One region of the Cupriavidus sp. 22TCCZM01-5 genome, then DNA from elsewhere that is predicted to be linked to it. Evidence: predicted binding sites of a transcription regulator. Region 1 holds the regulator's gene; each other region holds the start of a gene.
The links. Region 1 encodes HrcA, which represses chaperone genes, less so after heat shock. Its sites were predicted from a motif close to TTAGCACTCNNNNNNNNNGAGTGCTAA; they were not measured.
Positions count from the first base shown of each region.

Region 2: the regulator HrcA is predicted to act here: its motif matches at 2,021-2,047, upstream of groES (co-chaperone GroES).
Region 3: the regulator HrcA is predicted to act here: its motif matches at 2,431-2,457, upstream of rpoH (RNA polymerase sigma factor RpoH).

Region 1 is NZ_JBYOJR010000003.1:142,476-150,282, reverse strand. Features, by position in the region: gene AC3FNH_RS04340 (hypothetical protein) at 1-34, opposite strand, end outside; gene recN (DNA repair protein RecN) at 104-1,834, opposite strand; gene AC3FNH_RS04330 (NAD kinase) at 1,875-2,792, opposite strand; gene hrcA (heat-inducible transcriptional repressor HrcA) at 2,905-3,942, shown strand; gene hemH (ferrochelatase) at 4,039-5,154, shown strand; gene AC3FNH_RS04315 (RNA-binding S4 domain-containing protein) at 5,151-5,546, shown strand; gene AC3FNH_RS04310 (hypothetical protein) at 5,621-5,785, opposite strand; gene grpE (nucleotide exchange factor GrpE) at 6,059-6,613, shown strand; gene AC3FNH_RS04300 (thioredoxin family protein) at 6,718-7,143, shown strand; gene AC3FNH_RS04295 (phospholipase A) at 7,140-7,807, opposite strand, start outside.
Region 2 is NZ_JBYOJR010000004.1:72,134-79,940, forward strand. Features, by position in the region: gene AC3FNH_RS05350 (Bug family tripartite tricarboxylate transporter substrate binding protein) at 1-519, opposite strand, end outside; gene AC3FNH_RS05355 (NAD-dependent epimerase/dehydratase family protein) at 759-1,736, opposite strand; gene groES (co-chaperone GroES) at 2,140-2,430, shown strand; gene groL (chaperonin GroEL) at 2,477-4,120, shown strand; gene AC3FNH_RS05370 (pilus assembly protein TadG-related protein) at 4,609-5,847, shown strand; gene AC3FNH_RS05375 (TadE/TadG family type IV pilus assembly protein) at 5,857-6,348, shown strand; gene AC3FNH_RS05380 (TadE/TadG family type IV pilus assembly protein) at 6,341-6,784, shown strand; gene AC3FNH_RS05385 (metallophosphoesterase) at 6,896-7,681, opposite strand.
Region 3 is NZ_JBYOJR010000001.1:189,620-197,426, reverse strand. Features, by position in the region: gene AC3FNH_RS01025 (ABC transporter ATP-binding protein) at 1-207, shown strand, start outside; gene ybiB (DNA-binding protein YbiB) at 298-1,308, shown strand; gene AC3FNH_RS01015 (pirin family protein) at 1,316-2,191, opposite strand; gene rpoH (RNA polymerase sigma factor RpoH) at 2,539-3,468, shown strand; gene AC3FNH_RS01005 (SCO family protein) at 3,629-4,249, opposite strand; gene cyoE (heme o synthase) at 4,383-5,318, opposite strand; gene AC3FNH_RS00995 (COX15/CtaA family protein) at 5,315-6,418, opposite strand; gene AC3FNH_RS00990 (SCO family protein) at 6,431-7,087, opposite strand; gene AC3FNH_RS00985 (SURF1 family protein) at 7,164-7,807, opposite strand, start outside.

The DNA.
Region 1 (7,807 bases):
AAGCGCGCCCGGCGGACGGCAGTGGGCGGGTCATGGTTTGCTCCTGTGAATGCGTAAATAGTAGGCGGCGAAGGTTGCCAGCGGCCCTCGGGCGCTTGCCGGCTCAGCCTGCGCTGCGTCGCGAGCGCCGGCCTTCCTTGCCGCCACTGGCCGCACGCGCGCCTTGCGCGAGCATTTCCTCGGCGTGCTGGAGCGTGGTGGCGGTCACCGTCGCGCCACCCAGCATGCGCGCGGTTTCCACCACGCGGCCGGCGGCGTCGAGTGCGCGGATGCGCGAGCGCGTGACCGAGCCAGACCCGTCGCCGGTGGTTTCCTTGCTGACCAGCAGATGGTGCCCGGCCTGCGCCGCCACCTGCGGCAGGTGCGTCACGCACAGGACCTGGCGTGCGCGCCCGAGCTCCTGCAGGCGCCGGCCGACCACTTCGGCCACTGCGCCGCCGATGCCGGTGTCCACCTCGTCGAAGATCAGCGTCGGCGTGGGCGACGCTTCGCTGGTGATGACCGAGATCGCTAGGCTGATGCGGGCCAGTTCGCCGCCGGAGGCCACGCGGGCAAGTGGCCGGGCACTGACGCCGGCGTGGCCGGCGACCAGGAATTCCACCTGTTCCAGGCCAAAGCTCTGGCCTTCCTCGAGCGCGTTGAGCGCGGCGACGAAGCTGCCGCCCGCCATCGACAAGCCCTGCATGGCTTCGGTGACGGCCCTGGACAGTGCCTCGGCGGCTTCCTTGCGCGCCAGGCTCAGGTGCTGGGCCAGCGTCAGGTAGGCGGCCTTGGCGGCAGCCTCGCGCGCCAGCACCTTGTTGATGTCCTGCGCCGACTGCAGGTCGTCGAGCTGCTGGCGGCGCGCGAGCAGTTCGTCGGCCAGTTGTTCGGGCGGCAGGCGGTACTTGCGCGCCGTGGCATGCAGTGCCTGCATGCGCTCGTTGACGGCTTCGAGCCGTTCGGGGTCGAGTTCCAGCCGGTCCACGTAGCGCATGAGCGAATGCGCGGCTTCCTCGGCCTGCACCTGCGCGGGCTCCAGCGCGGCGAGCACGTCGCGCAGCGCCGGATCGACGTCGGCGAGCTGCTGCACCCGGTGCACGATCGAATTGAGCGCGGACAGCACGGAGCCGTCAGCTTCGGACAAGGCATCGAGCGCGGCGCGGCTGCCGTCGATCAGGCCAGCCGCATGGGACAGGCGATTGTATTCGGCCTGGATCTCTTCCCATTCGCCGGGCTGTGGCGCGAGCTTCTCGAGCTCGCCGACCTGCCATTCGAGCCGCTCGCGTTCGAGCTGCATTTCGCGCGACTGGTGCTCGACCGCCTCGCGCTGGCGCACGCAGGCGCGCCACGCGCGCCAGGACTCGGCCACGGCGCCGGCCTGCTGGGTCAGTCCGGCGTGGGCATCGAACAGCAGGCGCTGGGCGTCGGGGCGCAGCAGCAGCTGGTGGGCATGCTGGCCGTGGATGTCGACGAGCTGATCGCCAATCTCGCGCAGCTGGGCCAGCGTCGCGGCCGCGCCGTTGACGAAGGCCTTGCTGCGGCCGCCGGCGTCCACGGTGCGCCGCAGCAGCACGGTACGCGCGTCCCCGTCCTCCTCGCTGCCCAGTTCGCGCTCGTCGAGCCACGCATCGAGCGCCGGGTGGGTCGAGAAGGTGGCGCTGATGCTGGCGCGCGTGGCGCCTTCGCGCACGATGCCGGCATCGGCGCGCTCGCCCAGCACCAGCGCAAGCGCGTCGATCAGGATCGATTTGCCGGCACCGGTCTCGCCGGTGAAGACAGTGAAGCCGGACTGGAAATCGAGGTCGAGCGTGTCGACGATGACGAAATCGCGGATGGACAGGCTGCGCAGCATCGTGGCGGTGGAAGGGTTCGGTCGGGACGGGACAGGACGCTCAGAGGCGGTTGTCCTCGGTCGGGTATTCGTGCCAGTGCAGCTTCTTGCGCAGCGTGGCGTAGTAGTTGTAGCCCACCGGGTGCAGCAGCTGGATGGTCTTCTTCGAGCGGCGCACGACGATGCGGTCGCCCGGCAGCAGCGAGGTGAGCGACTGCATGTCGAAATTGACGCTGGCGTCGCGCGCGGTCGCCACCTCGATCGTCACCTCGGCATCGTGCGGCAGCACGATGGGCCGGTTGGACAGCGAGTGCGGCGCGATTGGCACCAGCACCAGGCCCGACAGCGTCGGGTGGAGGATCGGGCCGCCGGCGGAGAGCGCATAGGCGGTCGAACCGGTGGCGGTCGACACGATCAGGCCGTCCGAACGCTGGTTGTACATGAAATTGCCGTCCACCGACACCGCCAGTTCGACCATGCCGGAAATGCCCGAGCGGTTGACCACTACGTCATTCAGGGCCAGCGCCGAGAAGATGCGGCTGTCGTCGCGCACCACGCTGGACTCCAGCAGCAGCCGGGTCTCGGCCTCGTAGCGGCCTTCGAGCATGTCGGGCAGTACCGACTGCACGTCCTCGAGCGGGATATCCGTCATAAAGCCGAGACGGCCGTGGTTGACGCCGATCAGCGGCACGTTGTGGCCGGCGAGCTGGCGCGCAATGCCGAGCAGCGTGCCGTCCCCGCCCAGCACCACGGCCACGTCCGCTTCCCGGCCGATTTCCTCGGGGGTCAGAGCGGGATAGCCGGTCAGCCCGGTGGCCTGGGCGGTCTCGCGCTCGAACACGACATCCTGGCCATTGCGCAGGATGTAGGAAGCGAGCTCCTCCAGCGGGCCTTCGATGCCGGCAGTCGAGTACCGTCCCACGAGGGCCACGGTCTTGAATGGGGTGCGCAAGGCGCTGGTTTTGGGGGGGGCAGACATGCGGGGATTAGACCATACCGCCGTGACCGTTGTCAGCATGGGGCGCGCGCGCCATGTGCGGCGGGCCTGCCAGGCGCCCGAAGCGGTAAAACTTGCGTAAAATCGGGGCATCATGGATGAACGTTCGAAAACGCTGCTCAAGACCCTGATTGAGCGCTACATTGCCGAAGGGCAGCCGGTCGGCTCCCGGACCTTGTCCAGGTATTCCGGGCTGGACCTGTCGCCGGCCACCATCCGCAATGTGATGTCCGATCTGGAGGAGATGGGCTTCATCTCCAGTCCGCACACGTCGGCGGGACGGATTCCCACGCCGCGAGGGTATCGCCTGTTCGTCGACACCATGCTGACCGTCCAGCCGATCGAGCGCGGCGGCGTGGAAATGACGGAGCTGGCCGGCCAGATCCAGGGCCAGCTCGGCGGCCAGCAGCTCGGCCCCCAGCGCATGATCACGGCGGCCGCGCGGACCTTGTCCAACCTCTCGCATTTCGCCGGCGTGGTGATGACGCCGCGGCGCGCGCAGTCGTTCCGGCAGATCGAATTCATGCGGCTGTCGGACAAGCGCATCCTGCTGATCATCGTCAGCCCCGAGGGCGATGTGCAGAACCGGATCATCCAGACGGAGCTGCCATACACCCCCGCGCAGCTCATCGAAGCAGCGAACTTCTTCAACGCGCACTACGGCGGCATGAGTTTCGATGCGGTGCGCGACCATTTGCGCGTGGAGCTGAGGGACCTGCGGCGCGACATGTCGCAATTGATGCAGGCGGCCGTCGAGGCCGGCAGCAGCGCCATGGAGGAAGAGGACGACCACGTCTTCATCAGCGGCGAGCGCAAGCTGCTGGAAGTCGAGGACCTGGCTTCCAGCATGGACAAGCTGCGGCGGCTGTTCGACATGTTCGAGCACAAGACCAGCCTGCTCCAGCTGCTGGACGTGTCCAGCCATGCGCAGGGGGTGCAGATATTCATCGGCGGCGAAAGCCAGCTGGTGCCGCTCGAAGACATGGCCGTGATCACCGCGCCGTACGAGGTGGACGGCCAGATCGTCGGCACGCTGGGCGTGATCGGACCGACCCGCATGGCCTACGAGCGGGTGATCCCGATCGTCGATATCACGGCACGGCTGCTGTCGAGCGCACTGAGCCAGAACTAGGGCCCGTCCGACGGGTCACACAGTCTGCGTCCCCATTTTGTGTCCCCATTTCCACCGCCCGGCGGCATCCGGCCGCCCGGCCACATCGGAAGCGACATGACGTTTTCTCCCGAACCGGCCTACCAGCACGGCCAGGCGCCGCGCACGGCCATCCTGCTGGTCAACCTGGGCACGCCCGATGCGCCGACCCCGAAGGCGGTGGGGCGCTACCTGAAGGCGTTCCTCTCGGACCCGCGCGTGGTCGAGATCCCGCGCCTGGCCTGGCTGCCGCTGCTGCATGGCGTGATCCTGCCGCTGCGCTCGCGCGCCTCGGCCCTCAAGTACGAGTCGATCTGGCTGCGGGAGGCGCATATGACGGGATCGCCGCTCCTTGTATACAGCGAGCGCCAGGCGCACGCGCTGCAGCGCCTGCTCAACCAGCAGGGCTACGAGGTCACGGTCGCCTGCGCGATGCGCTACGGCAATCCTTCGGTCGAGTCCGTGCTGGAGGCGCTGCGCCGCCAGGGCACGGAACAGGTGCTGGTGCTGCCGATGTATCCGCAATACTCCGGCACTACCACGGCCACCGCGTTCGACGAGGTGTTCCGCGTGCTTGGCCAGTGGCGCAACCAGCCCGAGCTTCGATTCGTGAAGCATTTCCATGACCATCCGGCCTATATTTCGGCGCTGCACCAGCAGGTCGGCGCGTACTGGGCCCAGCACGGTATGCCGGATTTTGCGCGCGGCGACAAGCTGATCCTGTCCTTCCACGGCGTGCCGCGCCGCACGCTGGAACTGGGCGATCCCTATCATTGCGAGTGCCTCAAGACAGGACGCCTGCTCGGTGATGCGCTGGGCCTGCAGCCGGGTCAATATCAAGTAACGTTCCAGTCTCGTTTCGGCAAAGCCGAATGGCTTCAGCCCTATACGGCGCCCACGCTGGCGGAACTGGGCAAGGTCGGCGCCGGCCGGGTCGACGTGTTCTGTCCGGGCTTTCCCGCCGACTGCATCGAGACCCTGGAAGAAATTGCCATGGAAGGGCGGACCGAATTCATGGTGGCGGGCGGCAAGCAGTTCCATTTCATCCCGTGCATGAACGATGCCCAGCCCTGGATCGCGGCAATGGCGGAAATCGCGCTGCAGCATTTGCAGGGCTGGCCGCTGAACATGCCGCATCCGCATGAACTCGAAGCGCGCCGCAGTCGCGCGCAGACCCGGGGAGCCGCAGCATGAATGTCAGTTTCGAGCCGGATGCGCGCCTGCGCATCGACAAGTGGCTCTGGTGCGCGCGTTTCTTCAAGACGCGCTCACTGGCGGCCGAGGCCGTCGAGCGTGGCAAGGTAACGGTGAACGGCCAGCCGTGCAAGAACTCGCGCGAGGTCCGGCCCGGCGACAGGGTCGTGCTGGAAGCCCACCAGCAGCGCTGGGAACTGGTGGTGAAAGGCATTGCCCAGGCGCGCGGCCCGGCGCCGGTGGCACAGACGCTGTACGCGGAAACCGAGGACAGCCAGGCACGCCGTCATGCCGAAATGGAGCAGCGGCGCTACCAGCCGGAGCCGGCATCGCAGTTGCAGGGCCGGCCCACCAAGCGGGACCGGCGGCGCATTGACGATTTTCGGAGTTGAATGCGACAACGCGGCCGTACCGGCAAGCGCCGGTACGGCCGCGTTGAACGATCAAAACGTCAGCCAGCGTGGTCCTACTGGTTGACGTTGACGTATTGGACGAGGTAATGCTTGAAGATGGCCTTGCCGCTGCCATACTCGGTATCGCGCGGCGTCAGGGCGCCGGACAGGCAGATGAATACTGTCATCACGGACAGCGCGGCAAGCAGGCAGAGCGTCACGATGGGCAGCTTGTGCATGGCCAACCTTTCGGAAGAGGCACAAATGTGATCCAACTCCAGTCCCCTCGGTATTTTTGTCATTTTTCTTGATAAGAATCTTAGTGATTGCACTGCAACAAATCAATAAGCGGTCGATTGCATGAAGGGGGCGTTTGTAACGGTGTGTTTCGGGGTCTCTTTGCAACCACTCTTGAAAAATGGCGGGTTGCCACCAGATCAGCGGGACACACGCCGATTTAACCACCGCGGCCCGAACCGGATGGCCGCGACAATGCATTGATACGGATCGACATGGAAGAACAGAAGCAGACGCCAACCACCCCGACGCCTGAGCCCGCCGCCGAAGCGGCTGCCAATGCCACGACCGCCGCGCCGGAGAGCGCCGCCGTGGATGACGTGGCGGCGCAGCTTGCCGCGCTGGAAGCCAAGGCGCGCGAGCACTACGACATGTACGTGCGCTCCGTCGCGGAAAGCGAGAACATCCGCCGCCGCGCACAGGAGGATGTGTCCAAGGCGCACAAGTTCGCCATCGAGAATTTCGCCGACAACCTGCTGCCCGTGATGGACAGCCTGCAGGCCGCCCTGGCGGATGGTTCGGGCGATATTGCCAAGCTGCGCGAAGGCGTCGAGCTGACGGCGCGCCAGCTGGCCGCTGCGTTCGAGCGCGGCAAGATCGTGGAGCTGAACCCGGTCGGCGACAAGTTTGACCCGCACCGCCACCAGGCCATCTCGATGGTGCCGTCCGAGCAGGAGGCCAATACCGTCGTCACGGTGCTGCAGCGCGGCTATATGATCGCGGATCGCGTGCTGCGCCCGGCGCTGGTGACGGTTTCGGCACCCAAGTAAGCGGTGATCGCGGGCGGGGCCGAACGGCTGTGCCCGCCGATACGACCCTCGACGCCCCGGCGCCAGTCTGGCCCGGGGCGTCTTGCCATTCACGGAGGCAAGCCATGAGCGATGCAGCAGCCGGTATCCCGCCACGATTCGACGCGCACCTTGACCATCGCGCTTTTGACATGCTCGGGATGCAGCCGGTGGACGGCGCCTCGATCGATGTCGCCATTGCCGCGGCCGGCGACAAGCTGGTGTGCGTGTTCTTCTGGGGTGTGGACTGTTTCAACTGCGAAATGGCGAAGCAGGCCATGCTGTCCGGTCCCGAGCCGATCCTCGCGCTGGATCTGCACTGGTTGCACGCCAATGTCTATGCGCACCCCGAACTCGGGCAGCGCTTCGGCCTGCACGGCATTCCGGTCTTCATGTTCTTCCACAACGGCAAGAAACTCGGCCGTGCCACCGGCTGGCACGGCCATGGCCAGTTTGCCGCGGCGGTGACAAACGCGCGCCTGAAGGCGGAAGGCAAGCCGCTGGCAGGCTAGCGCGACAGCGCGTAACCCAGCCGGAACTGCCAGGGAAGCTTATGGTTGTAGTCCAGCAGGCTTTCCCCATAGCCGACGAAATAACCTGCCATCAGGTATCCGGCGGTGCCCGGAATCAGTCGCGCAAGCGGATAGGTCACGCGGGCGTCGACGCTGCCGTACCAACTTTGCGTGCCTTTGCGCACCGTCGCAGCAAACTCCCAGGAGTCCGCCTTGCCATATGCCAGGTCCAGGTCCATGTAGCCGCGGTAGTGCGCGATGTCGGGGTTGTCGCTTTTTTCCAGGTAGGCGTACAGCTTGGGCGCGACGCGCCAGTGCCAGTTGTTCTGGTCGCCGAAATAGAAGGTCGGCTTGAAGAAGACGGTGTTGATGCTGCGCGATTCGTCGCCGCTGCGTCCGTTGGATTCATGCTCGAGGCCGGTCGCCAGCGACAGGCGGCTGATGGCCGCGTTGTGAACGCCCGTGTCGGACAGGTAGTAATAGAAGCTCGGCCGGTAGTTGGTATCGCGGAACGGCTTGGAATCCTGCGACAGGTCCCATAGCGAGAACTGCGTGTAGGCGAAGTAGAGGTTGTCGATCAGGCGCCGTGACGACGGATCCTTGCCTTCGAGGATCCGGAATTTGAAGCTGAACTGGAACTTGGCGTTGCCCCCGTCGTGCGCGC
Region 2 (7,807 bases), on a different contig from region 1:
CATGATCAGGCCAGCATAGTGGGCGACCGTGCCCGCACTGTAGGAAGCAAAACTGAGCTGGCCCGAATGGGCTTTCACATAGCTGATCAGGCTCGGCAGGTCCTTGGGCGGCAGGGCCGTCGACCCGACCAGCAGGAGGGTCGACCTGGCCACCGCGGCCACCGGCTTCACATCCTTCATCGGATCGTAGGAGACCTTCATCACATGCGGGATCTCCGTGAGCACATTGGTGGTCGACACCAGGATGGTCTGCCCGTCGGCCGGCGCCCCCAGCAACGTGTTCATCGCAATGCCGCCGCCGGCGCCTGGCTTGTTGTCGACCACCACGGACTGGCCCAGTTCGGCCGTGAGCGCTTCGGACAGCACGCGTGCCAGCACATCCATGGTGCCGCCGGCAGGCGCTGGGACCAGTACCCGGACCGGCTTGTTGGTCCATGCCATGGCGACGGGCATGGACAGGGCCAGGACAGCGCAGGCAGCGGCGCGGCGCACGCAGTTCAGGGTAGGGCGGATTGGCATAGATGTCTCCCCGTTATGGGTGTGGTCTCGAAATGGGTGCCATGGACGACGGCAGTCGTGCCAGAAGTATGGGCGGGCGATGCAAAGCGTCTTAACATTCAGGGGCAAATATTTGACATTTCGGGACAGTTAGGGAAAGCCCAATGCGGGGATGCCCTCGGGGGCAGTGCGGGAAAACGGGGAAATGCGTCGGGAAATGCGCAGATCGCGGCGCGACGGCACCGCGGCGGCAAACGTGATCAGATGTCGCGGATTGCTCCGCTGGCGATCCCGGTGCGGAAGAGTCTGAAGGTCTCGCCTACTGCTTCGCGCAGCGGCGTGCGGGGCAGGGGACCAATCAGGTTCTCCAGCGCGGTCGCGTCGTAGTCTTCGGGAAGCCCGAGCGATGGCCCGGCGAACGTGATCGTTCCGCGCGCTTCCGGTATGACCGACTCGATCGTCTCGACGACTTCGCCCATGTCTGCGACGCTGCCTTGCATATTGAAGACGTCAGCGCCGCGATAGCCGGAACGTGCGCACGCGATGAACATGCGCGCAAGGTCGTCGGCATAGTGAATCTGGCTGCGGCCGCTGTATGGAATATGGAAACGACGCGCGAGCGCTGCCGCCAGGACGGCCTGGGTGGGCGCCGCGGTCAGGCCATAGTCTCTTCCGGCGCCGAAGACTGTTGCCGGGCGAAGGCCGATGCTGGAGACGCCTCTGTCCTGGTAATACACGCGCGCCATGCCCTCTTCTGCCTGCTTGAACACACCATAGAGGGTCGTCGGATGCCCGCAGGTATGGTGCAGGATGGTTGCATCGCTCGCCGCGTCGCAGCTGTCGTACACCGCAATCGATGACGCGTACACGATGCCGGCGATCCGCTGGGCGCGCCGCGCCACTGCTTCGAACAGATTCACGCCGCCCAGCACGTTGACGCGGGCCCCAAGCGGAGGATCGGCCTTGAACCTTGGGTGAATCAGCGCTGCCAGGTGAATCACATGCGTGATGCGATACCTGTCCAGTGTTGCCTCGAGCAGGCCCAGGTCCGTGATGTCGCCGCGAACCATCTCGACGCGCGACAGATGTGCGTCGTCCATCAACAGGCGCAGGCGCCGGACGTCGTTGTCCGCGTCGAAGGCAACGACCGGCACGCCTTCCTGTACGAGCCGGCGCACCGTCCATGCGCCGATACATCCCAGTGCCCCGGTTACCAGAAATCGCTCAGAGTTCGCCATCGTTGCCAGTCACCGGTTGCGGGCACCGCCGCGTGCCCGGAATGAACTGTCAACATTCTAGGAAGGCCATCGCCATCGGGATTGACGTGGCGGGGCGCCGGCGTGACAGCCGGGGACATTGCGCGAGGAGTTCAGGCTGGCGCGGGAAGCCGTAAGGGGCCAGGGTTGAGCGAATCTCGCCACCTCGCCACCTCGCCTCCGCGTCACCAAAGGCCCCCGACACCCACCAAGGGAAAACCCCCATCAAGTCGCTGTCTTGAAATGCCCATACCCCGTCCCTATAATTAGCACTCGCTGGGGGTGAGTGCTAACAGCTCCCTGCGGTACCCGAAATTCCGCGGCCGCCGACTCTGATCGCGGCTCGCTTGTGAATCAAAACTCACTTTTGTATCTAGGAGTCCGTATGAATCTGCGTCCTTTGCACGACCGTGTGATCGTGAAGCGTCTGGACAATGAAACCAAGACCGCGTCCGGTATCGTGATTCCCGACAACGCCGCCGAGAAGCCGGATCAAGGCGAAGTGCTGGCCGTCGGCCCGGGCAAGAAGGATGACAAGGGCAACAATATCGCCCTCGACGTGAAGGTGGGTGACCGTGTGCTGTTCGGCAAGTACGCCGGCCAGGGCGTGAAGGTCGAAGGCCAGGAACTGCTGGTCATGCGCGAAGAAGACATCATGGCTGTCGTGAACAAGTAATCACTTGTCGACGACACCCACCGCAAAGAATTAGGAGAATCAGAACATGGCAGCAAAAGACGTAGTGTTCGGCGACGCCGCCCGTGCCAAGATGGTCGAAGGCGTGAACATCCTCGCCAACGCAGTGAAGGTTACCCTGGGTCCGAAGGGCCGCAACGTGGTGCTGGAGCGCAGCTTCGGCGGCCCGACCGTGACCAAGGACGGCGTGTCCGTGGCCAAGGAAATCGAGCTGAAGGACAAGCTGCAGAACATGGGCGCCCAGATGGTCAAGGAAGTGGCTTCCAAGACCAGCGACAACGCCGGTGACGGTACCACCACCGCTACCGTTCTGGCCCAGTCGATCGTGCGCGAAGGCATGAAGTTCGTCGCCGCCGGCATGAACCCGATGGACCTGAAGCGCGGTATCGACAAGGCAGTCGCCGCCGCCGTGGAAGAGCTGAAGAAGGTCAGCAAGCCCACCACCACCAGCAAGGAAATCGCCCAGGTTGGCGCGATCTCGGCCAACAGCGACACCTCGATCGGTGAGCGCATCGCCGAAGCCATGGACAAGGTCGGCAAGGAAGGCGTGATCACCGTCGAAGACGGCAAGTCGCTGGCCGACGAGCTGGAAGTCGTGGAAGGCATGCAGTTCGACCGCGGCTACCTGTCGCCGTACTTCATCAACAACCCGGAAAAGCAAGTTGTCCAGCTGGACAACCCGTTCGTGCTGCTGTTCGACAAGAAGGTCTCGAACATCCGCGACCTGCTGCCGGTGCTGGAGCAAGTGGCCAAGGCTGGCCGCCCGCTGCTGATCATCGCTGAAGACGTGGAGGGCGAAGCCCTGGCGACCCTGGTGGTCAACAACATCCGTGGCATCCTGAAGACCGCCGCCGTCAAGGCCCCGGGCTTCGGCGACCGCCGCAAGGCCATGCTGGAAGACATCGCCATCCTGACCGGCGGCACCGTCATCGCTGAAGAAATCGGCCTGACGCTGGAAAAGGCTGGCCTGAACGACCTGGGCCAGGCCAAGCGCATCGAGATCGGCAAGGAAAACACCATCATCATCGATGGCGCCGGCGACGCCGCTGCGATCGAAGGCCGCGTGAAGCAGATCCGCGCCCAGATCGAAGAAGCGACCTCGGACTACGACCGTGAAAAGCTGCAAGAGCGCGTGGCCAAGCTGGCCGGCGGTGTTGCCGTGATCAAGGTTGGTGCTGCCACCGAAGTCGAAATGAAGGAAAAGAAGGCCCGCGTGGAAGACGCCCTGCACGCCACCCGCGCTGCGGTGGAAGAAGGCATCGTCCCCGGCGGCGGTGTGGCCCTGCTGCGTGCCCGCGCTGCGATCTCGGCACTGACCGGCGAAAACGCCGACCAGAACGCCGGTATCAAGATCGTGCTGCGTGCCATGGAAGAGCCGCTGCGCCAGATCGTGCTGAACGCTGGTGAAGAAGCTTCGGTCGTCGTTGCCAAGGTTATCGAAGGCAAGGGCAACTACGGCTACAACGCGGCTTCGGGCGAGTACGGCGACCTGGTCGAAATGGGCGTGCTGGACCCGACCAAGGTCACCCGCACCGCACTGCAGAACGCCGCTTCGGTGGCTTCGCTGATGCTGACCACGGACTGCGCAGTTGCCGAGACGCCGAAGGAAGAGTCGGCTCCGGCAATGCCGGGCGGCATGGGCGGCATGGGTGGTATGGAAGGCATGATGTAATCACGCCGGCCGACTGCCGTTCGCGGCAGGCTGTCTGAGAAAAACCCCCGCAAGTGAAAGCTTGCGGGGGTTTTTGCTTTGCGGCCGGGCCGATGACATCGGCGCTGTCGCCAGAGGTATGAATCAGGTCTGCAACATGCGGCAGGCGCGAACGCCCTCGACACGGGCACCTTGGTACGGCGCGGCTGCCCTGCAAGTGTCTCCGCTTCCACTATCGATGCAGTGGTGCCTGCCAGGCCCCTTGCGAGATGGATTTGCGACCCCGCTGCTTCGCGTTCCCGGGTGCACGTGTTTCATTTCTTCATCGCCTGCCGGCTGATCGCTTGCCGGCATGTTCCACCATTGGATCGATACCAATTGCGGGTCGCATCGCCAAGAATGCATGTACGTCGGTAGGGCTTGGGCAGGTTCCCCGGTTGTTTGCACGGATTGCGCTTTCCCGCCATCCGCCCGACCGTGCCTATATGATTTTCCAAGGGCGAAGCCATATGTCCAGGTACGACAACAAGAAGGAAAGTGGGGTCATTCTTCCGATTGTGGGCCTGACTCTTGCCGTGCTGCTCGGCATGGCAGGCCTGATCATTGACCTTGGGGCCATGTTCGTCGCGAAGACCGAGCTGCAGTCAGCGGTCGACAGCTGCGCGCTCGCGGCGGCGCAGGAGCTGGATGGCGCCGCGGATGCCCTGACACGCGCGACCAGCGCCGGCCTGACCGCCGGGAATGCCAACAAGGTCAAATACCAGAAGGCCTCGGCATCGCTGGTCGACACGGATGTCACGTTCAGCGATTCGCTGACCGGAACCTTCAGTTCGACGTTCGCGCCCGTGGCCAATGCGCGCTACGCCAAGTGCAATCACCTGACCAGCGGGATCGTGGCCTACCTGATCAAGATGGTCGGCGGGCCAAGCAGCAATGCGGTGGCAGCCGTGGGCGTGGCTACCCGCACCCATGCGCAAAGCACCTGCCCGATTCCCGTCGGGCTGCTCCCCAAGACCGGTGGTACCGCACCCGACTATGGCTTCACGGTCGGAGACTGGGTAACGGTACTCTATGACGGGACGACGACCGCCGGCCCGGGAGAGATGGGCTGGTACAACCTGGACGGCTCGACGAACGCCAACGAAACCAAGAACGAAATGTCGGTCGGCTACTGCAATTCGAAGGTCAACGATACGCTTCGGACGCCTGGCGCAAAGGTTGCTGTCGATGACCAGTGGAACAGCCGCTTCGGCATCTACAAGAACAACGGCGACATGCAGGCGATGCGCCCTGACTTTACGGGCTATTCGTACACGAGCAAGAACTGGACGAATGGCAGGAACGCATATAACGGCGCTTCGGGCGGCACCGATCCCACTGCCGCCAACTTCAAGGCCAAGCGGCTTTCGTTCGCAAGCTATGGGGATACGAGCACCGATGTACAGGTGGGTGACAACATCACTGGCCTGAATATGAAAGGTGGTTACAAGAACCTGGCGGCGCCTGGCAGCACGGGCGACTACGCCAAGCTCGGGATGAGCCGGCGCCTCGTTATCGTACCGGTGGTTTCGACCGCGTCGAAAGTCGTCGATTTCGCCTGCATGCTCATGCTGCAGCCAATCAGCGGCCCTACGCTGACGGTGCAGTTCGAATATCTCGGCAACGCTGCAAGCTTCAGCAGTCCTTGCACGACCAACGGCCTGGCCGGCGGCAATTTCGGCCCCATGATCCCGGCGCTCGTAGAGTAGGGGAAAGCGATGAAAAAGCGACAGAAAGGCGTGGCGCTCGTCGAGTTCGGCATCACGATCTCGTTGCTGCTGGCGATCTGCTTTGCGCTCACCGAGTTCGGCCGGGCCATCTATACGTACAACACGCTGACGAAATCGGTGCGCGACGCGGCGCGCTACCTCAGTACGCAGGCGGCGGGCAGTGCGACGGCGCACGCCATGGCACAGCAGCTGGCCGTCTATGGCACGCCGGTGGTGGGCGCCAGCCAGCCGCCCCTAGTGCCCGGCCTGACGACCGGCATGGTCAGCATCTGCGACGCGGCGGATGTGACCTGTACCTCGAACATGGGGCAGGGCAGCAATCCCGCCATCAATACGGTGACGGTCCGGGTCTCGGGATACACGTTTACGCCGCTGGTGGACATTCTCGGCTTTACGCGGTTCTACACCGGTGGCAGCAACTCCCTGACGTCCATTTCCTTCAGCGACATCTCAGCCACGATGAGGCAGGCATATGAATAGACGGCAGCGAGGTGCGACAGCGGTGGAGTTTGCGCTGGTGGCAGCGATCTTCTTTGCGGTGTTGCTTGGGATCATGGAGTTCGGGCGCGTACTCTACACCTGGAACTCCGTGGCGGAAGCGACGCGATGGGGAGCGAGGCAGGCTGTCGTGTGCGGACGAGGATCGGGATCGGTGCTCAGCCGCATGCAGCAGATTGTCCCCAGTCTCTCGGCCAGCAATGTCTCCGTTACCTGGTATGACGCAGGCGGTGTCAGTGCGAGCTGCGACAGCACGTCTTGCACAGGGGTTTCGGTCACGGTGACCGGACTGTCCGCGTCTACGATCGCACCGGCGGCCTGGTTCGGAAGATCCGGATTGACCGTGCCGGGATTTGCGACCTACCTTCCGCGCGAAATCATGGGACAGGATCCGGGGAGCGGCACAGTCTGCAGCTAGTGTCACGCGTCGTCAGAGGCAATGCCCCGCATCGGCATGCGGGGCTTTTTTGTTGGCGCAATGCGAACGGCGTGCAGGCTTGACCATTGGCCACGGATAGCGGAGTCAGGGTCAGATTTCGACGACGCAGCACCAGTCGAACCGTGAATTCTCGAGCTCGCCCGTACGCCGACTGACATACCCGCGCGGATTGCACACCACGCGCGAGTCGTCGATGCAATAGTCGAAGCTGGTGTGCGTATGGCCGTGGATCCACAGGTCGGCCTGTGCCACCAGGTCGGGCCGGCGTGACAGGAATCCGCCGGATACCAGGTCGTGCGAATAGCGCGGATCGAGGCTGCCGAGGTCAGGGCCATGGTGGGTCACGACGACGGTCTTGCCGTCGAACGGCCGGGCCAGTTGCTCGGCCAGCCATGCTGACGCGGCCTCATGGCGTGCCAGTGCATCTTCCGGTCGAAAGTGCCGCAGATGTCCGTCATTGCCCTTGAGTTCGATCAGCCGGTGGTCGAGCATCGCCGCGGAACAGGCCTGCATCGACGCCTCGCGCCGATCGGTGCCGAACAGGTTGTAGTCGGTCCACCAGGTTGCCCCGAGAACGCGTACGCGCCCGTTGGCCGCGCTGAACTCTGCCACAGCGCCGTTGAGCAGATGCATGGCGGGATAGGCGGCTGCGGCGTCCGCCATCTGCGCGTCCACGGCGTCGAAATTGCCATCGTAGTATTCGTGGTTGCCCGGAACGTAAATGACAGGCTGTTCGAAGGTGTCCGCGGCCCAGTCGATGCCGTTGCGGCCATTGGCGATGTCGCCAGCGAGTATCACGATATCTGCCTCGCAGGCCGGTACCGATTGCGGCATGGCGTGCTCGATATGCAGGTCGCTCAGGATACGTAGTTTCATTGGGACTCCCGCGAATTCATTCGGACTGCACGCCGTGGCAGGGCGGCGGTGCTTGAATTCTTAAGAAGGCCGGCGATCCGGTCAAGTCCCGTGTCGTGCCGTGTCGGCGCGGTGCCGCATAGCGGT
Region 3 (7,807 bases), on a different contig from region 1:
GACGAGGCCGTGCTGCTGGCCGATCGCATCGTGATGATGACCAATGGCCCGGCGGCCACGATCGGCGAGATCCTCAGCGTCGGCCTGCCGCGTCCGCGCGACCGCGTGGCGCTGGCCGAGGACAAGGACTACCACGCCTGCCGCACGGCGGTGCTGGATTTCCTCTACCGCAAGCAGCGCAACCCGGCCCTGCAGGAAGCGGCCTGACCAACCACGGACGCGCCTGCCTCCATGGGCGTGGCGGCGGCGCTCCGCTATCATGAAGCGATACCTCCAATCACCCCACGCCGCTCGCCCATGACCACATCCAACGCCACACCTGCCGCGGGCCCGTTTTCAGCGGCCCGCTATATCAAGGAAATCGGCCGCGGCGTGAATGGCGCCCGCGCGCTGCCGCGTGAAGACGCACAAGCCCTGTTCGACGCCATGCTGGCCGGCCGGGTATCGGACCTGGAACTGGGCGCGGTGTTGATGGCCTACCGCATCAAGGGCGAAGCCCCGCACGAACTGGCCGGCATGCTCGAGGCCGCGCACGCGCATTGCCTGCCGCTGGCCGCGCCGGGCGACCGCCAGGTCGTGGTCATCCCGAGCTACAACGGCGCGCGCAAGCAGCCCAACCTGGTGCCGTTGCTGGCCCTGCTGCTGGCGCGCGAGGAGATCCCGGTGCTGGTGCATGGCTCCCGCGATTTCCAGGGCCGCGTAACCAGCCTGGCCCTGTTCGAGGCGCTCGGCGTATCGCTGTGCGCCTCCACCGACGAAGCCGCCACGCGCTTGCGCGATGGTGATGGCATCAACGGGCCGCTGGCGGTAGTGCCCGTGGATGTGCTGTCGCCGGGGCTGGCGCAGTTGCTGGATCGCCGCAATGTCATCGGCCTGCGCAATTCGTCCCACACGGTGGCCAAGATGCTGCAACCGGTTGGTGAGCATTCACCGGCGCAGGCGCTGCGCCTGTACAGCTATACGCACCCCGAGTACCGCGAAACGCTGACCGACTATTTCTCGCATGAGCCCGCCAATGTACTGCTGGCGCGCGGCACCGAAGGCGAGGTGGTGGCCGACGCGCGCCGCAGCAGCCGCATCGACTGGCTGCATGACGGACACCAGCAAACCCTTGTCAACCCGACCAGCGGCTCGATTGCCGATGTGCCCGACCTGCCGCAGGGCAGCGACGTGGCCAACACGACAGCCTGGACGCGCAAGGTGATGGACGGTGCGGTGCCGGTACCTGCCCCGATCGCCACGCAGGTGCGGGCGATCCAGGAATGCCTGCGCCAGGGAACGCGCGTGGCGTGGGCCAGCCCGCTCTGAGCGGCGCCTATGGCTTGCGGGGCGGCAGCGGAATGCGCTCGGTCTCGCCGGGAACATGGGGGAAGGCGTCGTCCTCCCAACGCTGCGAAGCGGACTCGATCGCTTCCTTGCTGCTGGCCACGAAGTTCCAGAAGATGAACCGGTGGCCGTCGGTGGGATCGCCGCCGAGCAGCATCACGCGCGACGGCGCTGTGGCGGTCAGCATGACCGTCTGGCCTGGCGCCAGCACGACCATGTGCTCCGCCGGCAGCACCTCGCCGTCGAGCGCCACACTGCCGTCGACCGGGTAGATGCCCCGCTCGGCATGCTCGGGCGGGATCTCCACGCTGGCACCGGCATCCAGTTCGATCGCCACATACAGCGTGCGGCTGAATACCTTGACCGGGGAAGTGTGGCCAAAGGCATCTCCGGCAATCACCGTCATGCGCACGCCCGGCTGCTCGATCTTCGGCAGCGTGGCGCCTGGATGGTGGAAGAACGACGGCGCCACGGTTTCGTGATCCTTGGGCAGCGCCACCCAGGTCTGGATGCCATGCAAGCGCGCGCCGGCTTCACGCACGGACTCGGGCGAACGCTCCGAATGGACAATGCCGTGGCCCGCGGTCATCCAGTTGACGTCGCCGGGGCGGATGACCTGCTCGCTGCCAAGGCTGTCGCGGTGCATGATCTCCCCATCGAACAGGTAGGTCACCGTGGCGAGGCCGATATGTGGATGTGGGCGCACATCGGCGCCATGGCCTGGAGGCAGCGTCACCGGGCCCATATGGTCGAAGAAGATGAACGGGCCGACGGTCTGGGTCGCTCCGGCAGGAAGCAGGCGACGCACGGTGAAATCGCCCAGGTCCCGCACATGGGGCTTGAGCAAGTGTTCGATGGCAGACATAGGTCCTCCGGATTGTGGGGCAGGCTCTTGATGGCAGTAGCGCGCTCGCGCCAGCACTGTCAGTGTAGCGGGTCGCGCAACACAGTATTCCGCCGGGCGGTGCGAACCCCGGGGCGCGACAGGCCTCTAATTGAGGATATCCGGCCTGCCGATATGCAGCTTAAGTAGCCTGATGCAAACAATGCTATCCAAAGATAGATGACAATCATCAGGAACTATCAAGGCCTCAAGGACTCCAATTAGCACTCACCCGGCTTGAGTGCTAAGATGTGTTGCAATGCTGTGCCCTCCTACCCGGAGCGGCGCGCCGGCAACCGAAACGCCGGATGCGAAAGGAGCTACTGATAGTGAACGCAGTCTTGTCTGCCGACCGAACCCTGATGAACAGCCGTCTGCCGACGGCGCCCAAGCAGGCCGGAAGCTTTGCATTGACCTTCCCGGCCACCGTGGGCAACCTGGAAAGCTATATCCAGGCGGTCCACCGGGTCCCGCTGCTCACCGCCGAGGATGAGCAACGCCTTGCGCGCGAATTGCGCGACCATGATTCCGTTGATGCCGCACGCCAGCTGGTGATGTCCCACCTGCGCCTGGTGGTGTCGATCGCACGCCAGTACCTTGGGTATGGCTTGCCGCACGCCGACCTGATCCAGGAAGGCAATATCGGCCTGATGAAGGCCGTGAAGCGCTTCAACCCGGACCAGGGCGTGCGCCTGGTGTCGTACGCCATGCACTGGATCAAGGCCGAGATCCACGAATATGTGCTGAAGAACTGGCGCATGGTCAAGGTGGCGACCACCAAGGCCCAGCGCAAGCTGTTCTTCAACCTGCGCAGCCACAAGCAGGGCGCCCATACCTTCACGCCGGAGCAGGTCGAAGCCGTTGCGCGCGAGCTCAACGTCAAGCCTGAAGAGGTGATGGAGATGGAAACCCGCCTGTCGGGCGGTGATCTCGCGCTGGAAGGCCAGGTCGACGACGGCGAGGAAGAGTTCGCCCCGATCGCCTACCTGGCGGACAACCACAACGAGCCGACGCGCGTGCTGGAGGCCAAGCGCCACGACCGCATGCAGGTCGAGGGCCTGGAAGACGCGCTGGCACGCCTGGACGAGCGCAGCCGCCGCATCATCGAAGCGCGCTGGCTGAACGTCGAGGACGACGGCTCGGGCGGCGCCACGCTGCATGAGCTGGCGGATGAATTCGGCGTGTCGGCCGAGCGGATTCGCCAGATCGAGGCAGCGGCGATGAAGAAGATGAAGGGGGCGTTGCAGGCGTTTGCCTGAGCGCCCGGCGGTCGGTTAACCGGATGTGCTATGTGAAAGGTCGGTCCTCTGGACTGGCCTTTTTTTTTGCCGGGTTGTGGGGATGAAGGGGTGGGGTTGGGGTTGTCGAGCCGGTCACAGCCACAAACCCACCCCTGTCTTCCCTCTATCCCTGACCCACTCAGGACAACAGCTGCTTGATATCGTGAGCGATCGGCTCCGGCCCCTGCCCGTGACGGATGAACAGGCGCAACCGCCCTTCCGTGTCGAACACATAACTGCCTGCCGAGTGATCCATCGTGTAATTGTTCGGCGAAGAACCCGGCACCTTCGCGTAGTACACCTTGAAATCCTTCGCCAACTTCTGCAGCGCGGCATCATCGGCCGGGCGCATACCCAGGAAGCGCGGATCGAATGCCGGCACGTACTGCGCCAGCAGCGCCTGCGTGTCGCGCTCCGGGTCCACCGTGACGAACAGCACCTGCACCTTGTCGGCGTCCGGGCCGAGCTGTTCCATCACCGCCTTCAGCTCGGCCATGGTGGTCGGGCAGACATCGGGGCAATGCGTGTAGCCGAAGAACATCACCACGACCTTGCCCTTGAAGTCCGCGATCGTGCGGACCTTGCCGTTGTGGTCGGTCAGCGAGAAATCCTTGCCGAAGTCCGCCCCGCCGCTGATATCGACATTGCGGAACGAGGCCTTCTGCTGGCCGCAGGCGGCAAGGGTCAGCGCCAGGAAGGCCAGCGCGGCAAGGCGGCGGAACGAGGCAAGAAGCCCCTGGGATTGGCTTGGCTGGGTCATGCGAGATTGGAGGTCAGGGGCGCCGGCAAGGCTGCGGTGCCGCGATGGCGAGGGCAGCACACAGTATCGCCCATCCGTGCTCCGCGGCAGCACGGCCGCGACAAGATGTCGCAGGCCGCGGACATGGTACCGCTCAGAGCTGCGGCACGAACTTGAAGTAGTGATCGACCAGCAGCGCTGCGAACAGGATGGACAGATACAGGATCGAGAAGCGGAAAGTGCGCTGCGCCAGTTCGTCGGAATAGTTGCGGTACAGCGTCCACGAGTACTTCAGGAACCACGCACCCAGCACCAGCGCGCTGGCCAGGTAGATGTAGCCGCTCATGCCGTAGACGAAAGGCAGCAGCGTCGCGGCGATCATGACCAGCGTGTACAGCAGGATGTTGAGCAGCGTGTACTTTTCGCCGTGCGTGATCGGCAGCATCGGCAGCCCGGACTTGGCGTAGTCGGCGCGGCGGTACAGCGCCAGCGCCCAGAAATGCGGCGGGGTCCAGGTGAAGATGATCAGCACCAGGAACCAGGCCTCGGCCGGCACGTCGTTGGCCACCGCCGCCCAGCCAAGCGCCGGGGGCATGGCGCCGGACAAGCCGCCGATCACGATGTTCTGCGGCGTGGCCGGCTTGAGCAGGATGGTGTAAACGACGGCATAGCCGAGGAAGGTGGCGAAGGTCAGCCACATCGTCAGGTCGTTGGCGAACACGTGCAGCAGCCACATGCCGGCGCCACCGAGGACGGCCGAGAAGATCAGCGTCTGCGTGGTGGTGATCTCGCCAGTGGCGGACGGGCGCCAGGCCGTGCGGCGCATCAGCGCGTCGATCTTCTGCTCGACCAGGCAATTGATGGCGAACGCGGCACCGGCCAGCAGCCAGATGCCAGCGGCGCCGCCGATCAGCACGCGCCAGGGCACCATGCCCGGCGTAGCCAGGAACATGCCGATGATGGCGCAGAACACCGCGAGCTGCGTCACGCGCGGCTTGGTCAGGGCGGCATATTGGCGGACCAGGTGACGCACCCGGCCCACGGGATGGGATTGTGTTGCGGTTACCACGGGAGGGAGTTTGTCTTTCATGTGGCGCGAGCGGCAGTCGGCACGCTGGAGGCAGCGCCGGCGGGTCGGGTCGCGAGCCCTATATTGTAGTTGAGTCGCACCAACAGCAGCAGGAGCACCGCCGCGCCGCCGTTATGGAGCACGGCGGCCGCCAGCGGCCAGTCGAGCACGATGTTCGAGAGGCCGGTGGCAAGCTGCAGCGCCAGCGCGGCCAGCAGCCAGCGCGACGCGCCGCCGAGCCCTTCCAGCCTGCGCGCGCGCAGGCCGAACCACGCCAGGTAGGCCAGCACGATCACGGCGAAGCAGCGGTGCACCCAGTGGATCGCCACCAATGCCGCGTGCGGGATGTAGTCGCCGTCAGCCGTCATGCCGAGCTGGCGCCATAGCGTGAAGCCGTGCGTGAAATCCATCTCTGGCACCAGCTGGCCATTGCACAGCGGGAAATCGGTGCACGCCATCACCGCGTAGTTGGTGCTGACCCATCCGCCCAGGAAGATCTGGATCACCAGCAGCAGCAGTGCCGCGCGCGCCGGCCAGCGCAGTGCCCCGGCCTGCGGCGCCACGGGATGCGGCGGGTCATTGCGCGACCCAAGCCAGATCAGCGCCGCCAGCAGGCTCATGCCGAGCAGCAGGTGCGTGACGACGATGACGGGCTGCAGCTTCATGGTCACCGTGAAGGCGCCGAACGCGCCCTGCACGCACACCAGCAGCAGCACGCCAGTGGCGAACCACGGCGACTGCTTCAGCTCCCTGCGCTTGACCCACGCCAGCACCATCAGCGTGATGATCAGCACGCCTACCGCCATGGCGAAATAGCGGTGGATCATCTCGATCCACGCCTTGGCCAGCGTGACCGGGCCGCTCGGCAGCGCGGTCTCGGCGGCGCGGATCGGCTCCACGGCCGCGTGCGGGTTGGAATGGCCATAGCAGCCCGGCCAGTCCGGGCAGCCGAGGCCGGAATCGGTCAGCCGCGTAAAGCTGCCGAACATGATCAGGTCCAGCGTCAGGAACGCGGTGATCCAGACCAGCTTGCGGTACTTGTTGCGGTCGCCGCGGACCAGGACGTACGAGATCGGGAACAGCGCGATCAGGACGCCGATGATGGCGAGTTGAAGCAGCATGCGTGTCGCCCCTCAGCCGATGCGGGAGACCCGGAGCAGCTTCTTGAGGTCGCCGCTCATCTTCTTGGGATCGGGGTCTTTCGGGAAGCGCATCATCAGGTTGCCGAGCGGATCGACCAGGAAGATGGTGTCTTCGATGCGGCCGCCCTCGGCCGCGGGCAGCCATTGCCGTGCCACGTCAGGCGGCATGCGCAGGAAGCGCACGCCGGCATAGGGCTCGTTGTAGGCCGCCGACAGGCGTTCATCGACGGCGCCTTCATCCGTGATCAGCCAGACCGGCACGATGCGTTCCCGGTCCTGGCCCTGGCCCGCACGGATCTGGCGGATGGTGAACAGCTTCTTTGCGCAGGCCTCGTCGCAGGCCGACGGATCGGTCGTCACCAGCAGCCACTTGCCGCGAAAGCTCTCGAGCGGCACGGCTTCGGCACGCTCATTGGCGACGCGCACGGCCGGCATCGGACGCTGCGGATCGATCAGTGCGCCGTAGTTGGTGGCGCCGCCGGCCGGCTTGAACACGTAGAAGGTCAGGTAGGACGCGATCACCGGCGATGCGCACACCAGCAACAGCAGCAGCATCTGGAGGCGGCCGCGGCGCGTGCGCGCGTCGATGCGCGAGTCCGGCGGAGATGCCCTGCCGGCCGGGGCCGGGGCGGAGTCTTGGTGTGGCATGCGTACGTCTGTCGTTCGTTTGTCGTGGCGCCCGCGCAATCGCGCGCGCCTGTTGTCCGTGGCCAGAAGATGGCCGTCAGGGTTGTCCCGCCGCCGCCAGCCGGCGCGCGCGGCGCCAGCCCAGCACGATCACCAGCACCAGCGTCAGCGCGGCCAGGCCGAACCACTGGAAGGCATAGCCGTAGTGCCGGTCGGCCCCGAGATCGGCCGGCGCCCAGTCGCGCGCGAGGCCGTCGCCGGTGTCGGTGCGCTGCTCGATCACGAGCGGCTGCAACGCCACGCCGGTCTCGGCTGCATAGGCGGCCAGGTCCACGTTCTGGCGGATCCTGCGGCCGGCTTCGGCACTGGCGGGCTGGCCGAGGCTATAGACCTTGGGCACGGCGGCAAGTGCCGTGCCTTCGATGGTGACCTCGCCGGCCGGCGTCGCGAATGGCGCGATGCGCGTGCGGTCCTGGGCATCGCGCGGCAGCCAGCCACGCAAGACCAGCACGCTGCGGGCGGCGCCACCGTCACCTTGGATCGCCAGGGGCGTTAGCACCAGGAAGCCGGCGCGGCTGTCGGTGCCATTGCCGTGGGGCCGATTATCCAACAAGACGGTCCGGTTCGCGTCGAAACGGCCCGTGACGCGCACGGTGCGCTCGGCCACGTCGCCCCGGGCGGGCGCCGTGGTCAGCGTCACCGGTGGTTGCGCGGCCAGCGCCTGCAAACGTTCGGCGCGCG